Linked DNA regions of Rubinisphaera italica. The protein of the gene in region 1 binds, or shares a complex with, the protein of each later gene. Links are inferred from orthologs where the notes say so. Each region holds a gene or a part of one and is shown on either strand. Other genes may lie near its edges.

Evidence for each region.
Region 2: the proteins of Pan54_RS03715 (region 1) and Pan54_RS05335 are in contact, whole or in part, in a crystal structure (PDB 8WTB), measured with the Bacillus subtilis proteins. The link is inferred for Rubinisphaera italica from one-to-one orthologs.

Annotation. Positions count from the first base shown.
Region 1 is NZ_SJPG01000001.1:958,807-962,085, forward strand. Bases 3-2,953 are described here. They hold Pan54_RS03715 (protein arginine kinase), read right to left. Parts: upstream 2,085-2,953; coding sequence 921-2,084; downstream 3-920. Other genes in these bases: ccoS (cbb3-type cytochrome oxidase assembly protein CcoS), read left to right, coding at 3-165; Pan54_RS26240 (REP-associated tyrosine transposase), read right to left, coding at 456-863; Pan54_RS03720 (hypothetical protein), read right to left, coding at 2,405-2,809. Outside these bases: more of ccoS, read left to right, coding at 1-2. UniProt on the Bacillus subtilis protein: Catalyzes the specific phosphorylation of arginine residues in a large number of proteins.
Region 2 is NZ_SJPG01000001.1:1,393,197-1,396,331, reverse strand. The notes cover bases 329-3,135. They hold Pan54_RS05335 (UvrB/UvrC motif-containing protein), read right to left. Parts: upstream 2,085-3,135; coding sequence 1,572-2,084; downstream 329-1,571. Other genes in these bases: Pan54_RS05320 (multiheme c-type cytochrome), read right to left, coding at 3,117-3,135; Pan54_RS05325 (DUF971 domain-containing protein), read right to left, coding at 2,690-3,028; cyaB (class IV adenylate cyclase), read right to left, coding at 2,134-2,718; Pan54_RS05340 (translation initiation factor), read right to left, coding at 1,220-1,558; Pan54_RS05345 (3-keto-disaccharide hydrolase), read left to right, coding at 415-1,203. Also shown: Pan54_RS05350 (hypothetical protein), read right to left, coding at 1-184. UniProt on the Bacillus subtilis protein: Activates the phosphorylation activity of the protein-arginine kinase McsB. Is required for the delocalization of competence proteins from the cell poles.

The DNA.
Region 1 (3,279 bases):
TTACCCATTGCTCTTTTACTGGGTGCATCAGCTGTGATTGCATTTATCTGGTCGGTCAATAATGGCCAACTCGATGATTTGGAAACCCCCGCAATCCGCATGCTCAGAGATGATTCCACAAAATCATCGAAAGAGAAACAAAAAAATTCTGATCAGCCACACTAAGAATTCCGATTCTGTTCACTCATGTAATTATCAATCACGTTACATGTGGCTCTGAGGCTAAAAAGCGTGATCCTCAGGGGACTCGAATCAGCAAGGCTTTTGTTTCCATTGATTTGAAGCCAAGTAGGGTGCGTCTTGACGCACCATTCACTCGAAGTTCTTAAACTCATCTCCATACCATTCCGCCTGGCTGCCCCAAGTCGCTGGATACTCTCCGAGTTTGACATATCGATGAAATGAGGACCAAGGCCATTCGAAGATCCTTTTCACCAAGCCATGCTTCAGAGGATTCACGTGGAGATAATCCAAACATCTTTTAAATCAGCCTCGTCCTGAGATGGTATGCTCATAGAACCGGCGCTGTCAGATTTCCGTTCTCTACGTTGGATGCGACTCTGCGAAACAGCAGCCTCTGTACCTCCGGCTGCAGTCCAGTTTTTGGTGAATTGTGATTTGATAAACCTCCATCGCATGGAATAATCTTGATCACCTTGTGGCAATTCCCAGATCGTATTGAGGTGATCTGGGAGAAGGACAATCGCTGTCAGATCAAAGGGATGTTGTGTTCGAACTTCTTCAATTGCATTTCTCAAGCATTCTCGTCCTAATTGAGTCGCGAGAATTTGTCGACGCTTGTGCGTAACGACCGAAAAAAAGAAAAGATATCGTCCGTCCCGTGATCGGCGATAGATGCTCATTCAGTGATAATAACTCACCGGGAAAGGTGCGTCGAGACGCACCCTACAAAGTCCTGATCACTCTTCCTCAGATGCCTCAAGCCGTTCTCTCAAATACCCTGCCCGGGCCGTGTTTCGTTCGGCCGACGAGAGTTCTTTGGCGTAGCGTTTTTGCAGGTGGGCGGGTTGGGTCTGGATGAAGAGTTCGTTGGCCAGGGATAAGTCGGGGGTTTCGATCAGGCCGAGGTTGACGCCCATACGGAGGCTCGAAAGCAGGTGCAGGGTTTCTTCCGAGCTGATCGTTTGGGCGCTGCGGAGGATACCGTAAGCGCGGGAGATTTGGTCGTGTAACTGCTGATGATTTTCGGTGATGAGGGCTTTGCGGATGCGGCGTTCATAGTCGATGACATTCGGCACGACATCTTTAATCAGCTCAATAATTTCCGGCTCACTTTTGCCGAGCGTGATTTGATTGGAGATTTGATAGAAGTCTCCCATTGCCTGGCTGCCTTCGCCGTAAAGTCCACGGACGGCCAGTCCCATTTTCTGCATCGCCTGGAAGACTTTTTGAATTTCCTTCGTCTGTACCAGAGCCGGCAGGTGCACCATAACGGAAACTCGAATACCTGTGCCGACGTTGGTTGGGCAGGCAGTCAGGTATCCGAACTGTTCATGATAGGCATAAGCGACACGGGCTTCGATGGCATCGTCAAGCTGATCCATTTCTTCCCAGCAGGCATCCAGATTGAACCCGCTGCGAAGGACTTGCATACGGAGATGATCTTCTTCGTTGATCATCACACTGGTTTGCTGAGAGTTACCGACGACAACACCGCGGGGGCCAGAGGATTCGGACAACTCCCGGCTGATGAGCTGACGTTCCATCAGAAACTGACGGTCGATTTTCGAAAGCGTGTCGACATCGATATAGGTCAGGTCGCTGTAGGAGTAGTGCGGTTTGGCGGGAGGTTGATCCGATTCGCTGGCGATTCGTGAGCCCTGATCGCCTTCCGTTTCGGCAGCCGCTTTTTTCGCCTTCTTGTTCTCTTTTCGAACTTTGGAAACGGCATCACGCAGGAGACCTTCGATTTCCTTGCGTGTTGGATCGTCTGCTTTCGTCAGGAACGGAAACTGGGCCAGATTGCGTGCCAGTCGAATTCGACTGGATACGACAACGTCCGACTCTTTCCCTGTCCCTTCGAGCCAGCCGCTCGTGACAAAAAGTAACGAATCCAAATCCACGCGTATCCTCCCTTGTTCTACACTCAATCAGTCGATCTTATCACATTTCTCATTGAAGGCTCGACCAATTTTATATTCTAAGGGGCAATCCTGATCTTAGAGAAGTGGTAAATCCGACAGGATTGCAAACATTTTACAACTCTGGTGAAGTTTCACTGGTCCTGACCTTCAATTCGAGAGTGTAGCGAATGAGGGGAATGTTCTACCAGACAGTCCAGAAAAAGCATTTCGGGAAATTATTACACATGCACGAAGCGCAAGCGAGTGTGTGTGACTGAAGACGGATTGACTCACTCGCTTGCGCTTCGTGCTTGTTTTTACTATTTGACGGGCATTGGTAGCGGGATGAGTTCTGCCTCTGGAGTCTCTGACGGTTCTGGGAAAGCAATTTCGCCGCGTTGCTCCCGATCCTGTTTTTCAGAGAGTGCGGCCCAGTATTTCATGCGATACTCAGCGGGATAATAAACGGGATCGCAGCCGCGGCAGGTTGGGCACTTGCAATCCTTCGAGCAGGGGCAGAGGGCGCGATTGAAGCCGAATCGTCTCCAGTCGGGCATCCCAATGCGGCTGACATCCAAACCGGGGACATAAAGCGGATCGAGAGCGAGCTTGGTATCGGCGTATGCATCGATGATTGAGGAGTAGATGGCCGTCGTGCGATAGCATTGGCAGCCGCTCAATCCCAGGAGCAGACCACTGAAGATTCCCAGTATGACAATTCGCATAGTTGACCTCAAAACCTCGATACAGACGCCGTTTGGTGGTTTGATCGGCGGATCGATCGATACGGGTGTCCGTTTTTAACGGCTTTAGCGGATAAGCCGATCAATCCGAGTGAAAAAGTGCGGCTGAGTTAAATTGGGGGAGATATAAGGGGGGCCTCACAACCGATAAAATGAGAACAACTACTTGTCAAGAGAAAAGGGTGGCAGGGATCGAGCGTAGTGAAGCCCTTAGAAAGTCGAAGGTCTTGTGGCTGCATTTCGCTACAACCCCAGCCACCCGATTGCAGAAAGTTCTTGGAAAAGTTAAGACTTTTTTATAAAAAACCACTAATTTTCATTGCAGTTCTGGCGGGGTCGACTGTTCAGAGGGAACGGGGTTGTGGTATAACACTGCATCACTCGACTCTTTTTTTGATCGAAACGTGGCTCCGGTCGCTCTCCTGCAGCAAGTGACCGTTGCTCCCGAGCCG
Region 2 (3,135 bases), 430 kb from region 1 along the record:
CGTAAGCTTTTCCGGCATGCCAGATTGTTAAACTTCTGGCAATGACTTCGGGTTTAGTTTCAGGCGTAGCCTCAGACTGATGGAAAATCCGTGTGTAAATCCGGTAATCTTGAGCAAATAGAGGATGACTCCACGAACAGATCGCCAACAGCATCAGCAGGCAACAGAAATTATTTTTGTGCATGAGCCCGTCATTTCGCATAATGCAAATTGGGAAATATCCCGTATTTTTGCAGAAACATTCCAGTTCCGTTGAAGATTACCGTACTCTGCCATCGGCCTCAACATGAAGTTGCAATCGGTGTTCAAATAACCTTTTTACAAGTCTTAGGCTACAGACTTGCCGAACGCCCCTGACAGGTTCACAATAAAGCATCAATGCAGAATGATCTGACACCAAATGAGAGGAAAATCATGATTAGAATCTTACTAACTTTCGCGCTCGTCTTCGCAACATTTACAGCACCATCATTTGCGGCTGAGAAAAAAGCCGACGAAAAATGGATCTCCCTTTTCAATGGTAAAGATCTTTCCGACTGGACAATCAAAATCAAAGGCTATCCACTCGGCGAAAACTTTGGGAACACGTTTCGGGTTGAAGATGGACTGATGAAAGTTCGCTACGATCAGTATGACAAATTCGATCGCAAATTCGGGCATATTTTCTACAACAAACCGTTCTCGCATTATGTGCTGCGTGTTGAATACCGCTTTGTTGGTGATCAGGCACCGGAAGGCGAAGGCTGGGCACTCCGAAACAGTGGGGCGATGCTGCATGGAGAAGCTCCGGAAACAATGGGGGTTGATCAGGACTTTCCCGTTTCCATTGAGGTTCAATTTCTGGGTGGTAACGGCAAAGACAAACGAACAACAGCAAACCTCTGCACTCCAGGCACGAATGTTGTGATGGATGGCAAACTCTTTAAACCTCACTGCACCTCTTCAACATCACCGACGTTTCACGGAGATCAATGGGTGACCGTCGAAGTCGAAGTTCGAGGTAATGAAGTGATGAAGCACATCATCAATGGCGAAACCGTACTCGAATACACTCAGCCACAATTGGATGAACGGGATGCCCACCCGAAAGAACTTGCAGAAAAAGCGGGAGACATCATGCTTTCCGGTGGGACAATTTCTCTACAATCAGAAAGTCATCCCATCGATTTTCGAAAAGTTGAGCTGAAAGTCCTTGAAGAATAGAACTCTCACTGAAAATTCAGGTGACCTTGTATCCCATTTCGATCAGTGATTTTCGCACACGGTCGACATGGTCACCCTGAATTTCAATATTGCCCTCTTTGAGTGTTCCACCTGCTCCACAAAGTGATTTCAGCTTTGTGAGCAGGGATTGAACAACATCGTCTTCATTGGCGTGTCCTGAGACGACGGTCACCATTTTGCCTCGTTTACGTTTCTCTGTGAAGACTTTCAGTTTCTGAGAACCAGGCGGAGTGACAGCTTTTGCTTCTGGAGGACAGACGCATTCCGACTCCAGTTCCTCGCATTTCTCACAGCGTGGCGGACGATCAAATTCAGTTCCTGCAAAAAGTCCCATAACGATACTCAATTCATTCAGAATCTGAATTTTCCAGTTCGGTTTCTATCTTCTGAATTTCGTCCCGAATACTGGCAGCTTGCTCATATTCTTCACGCTCGACAGACCGGGTCAAATCTCTACGCAACTGAATCAACCGCAGTTGATTCCCACTGTCGAGTGGTGCCCGTTTCGGCGATTTGCCATGATGAACGGTATCGTTGTGGATATTTTCAAGCAGAGGCAGGAGCCTTTCCCGGAAAGTTTCATAATCGTGAGGGCAACCGAATCGCCCTTTTTCCCGAAACTCGCGGTAGGAAATCCCACAATTGGGACAAATGAGTTGTTCGTCCTCAGCGGCTCTTTCATCCAGGTCTGAGTCCGGCAGCAGCGATTCGACAAAGGCTTCTTCCGGGGATTTCGCCTGCGGCTTTTCCATGTAGTCGTGGAAATGCATTTCACAAAAATGCAGTTCCTTCACATCTCCATTTTTCAATACCGTAACATGATATACGGCTGGTTTGGAGCAGACGGAACATTGTTTCATAAGTCACTCAAATTCAATTCGTTCTTAATATTGCAGTAGAATTATATTGTCACGTATTGGCATTTTTCTTGTCAAGCAGTAACCGCAGATAACTTCTGCGTTCGACCTGCGGGCCTAATGACAACGATTTCGCCAACTCAAGAATTTGCTCGCGAACTTCGTCGACCTGAGATTCCTCGGCTTGTGACTCAATTTCCGCATAATCCCCCAGTTCGCGAACATGATCCAGAACAATTTCGAATTCTCGTTCCGCTTCATTTAAGATGAAGATATTTCTCGATTTGCAAACACGATGAACTGGCTGAAAACTCAATTGCTTCAGGACTTCTTCAAAGCCCGCAAGTGTTTCCGGGCCATCTGCCAGCTGAACTTCAATTTCCTGACGTGTCTTCGTCTCCTGATCGACGAGTGGTCCTTTGTAGGTCACCATATTCTTGGAACCGACACGGCGGATCCGGAACGCTTCATCTGTTTCTGAAAAATCTCGCAACGGATGCGCAAAGTACAAATCTTCCTGCTCGATTGTTTTTTTATAGCGTGCTCCCCGTTCGAGAATTATTTTCCGCAGTGCCTCGAAATTCTCGATAGGATATTTTACTTCGACTTCATAGTGCATCAGTAATCTGGCTCTCACTCTGCGATTCTCGTTGAATCTTTTTCAGGTATTCCCACGTATAAAGCCCTGTGGTATGACCATCACTCCAAAGGATTTTCACGGCATAATTCCCAATCAGTTCCATTTTTTCTGGCTGGATATCTTCTGGGGCATCGTCCACAAAATAGGTCCGCACGCCCGTCATTTCATTCACGCAAACCGCACAAGGGCACAAACCTCTGAGTACGCGAAATGGAATGGCAAAGGGCTTCTCTTGCTCCTGCCAGGTCATTTCGAGCACCTGAGTAGATATCTGGGCTTTGATAGATTCTGGAGGTAAAACAGACATGGAAGAGACTAAACTTTTGATTCGATTATTATTGATATGAAACAGGGGCGATTGAAATGGCCCACAAAATGAACGTTGGCGGTCTTGCTTAATCCTTACCGCGATGG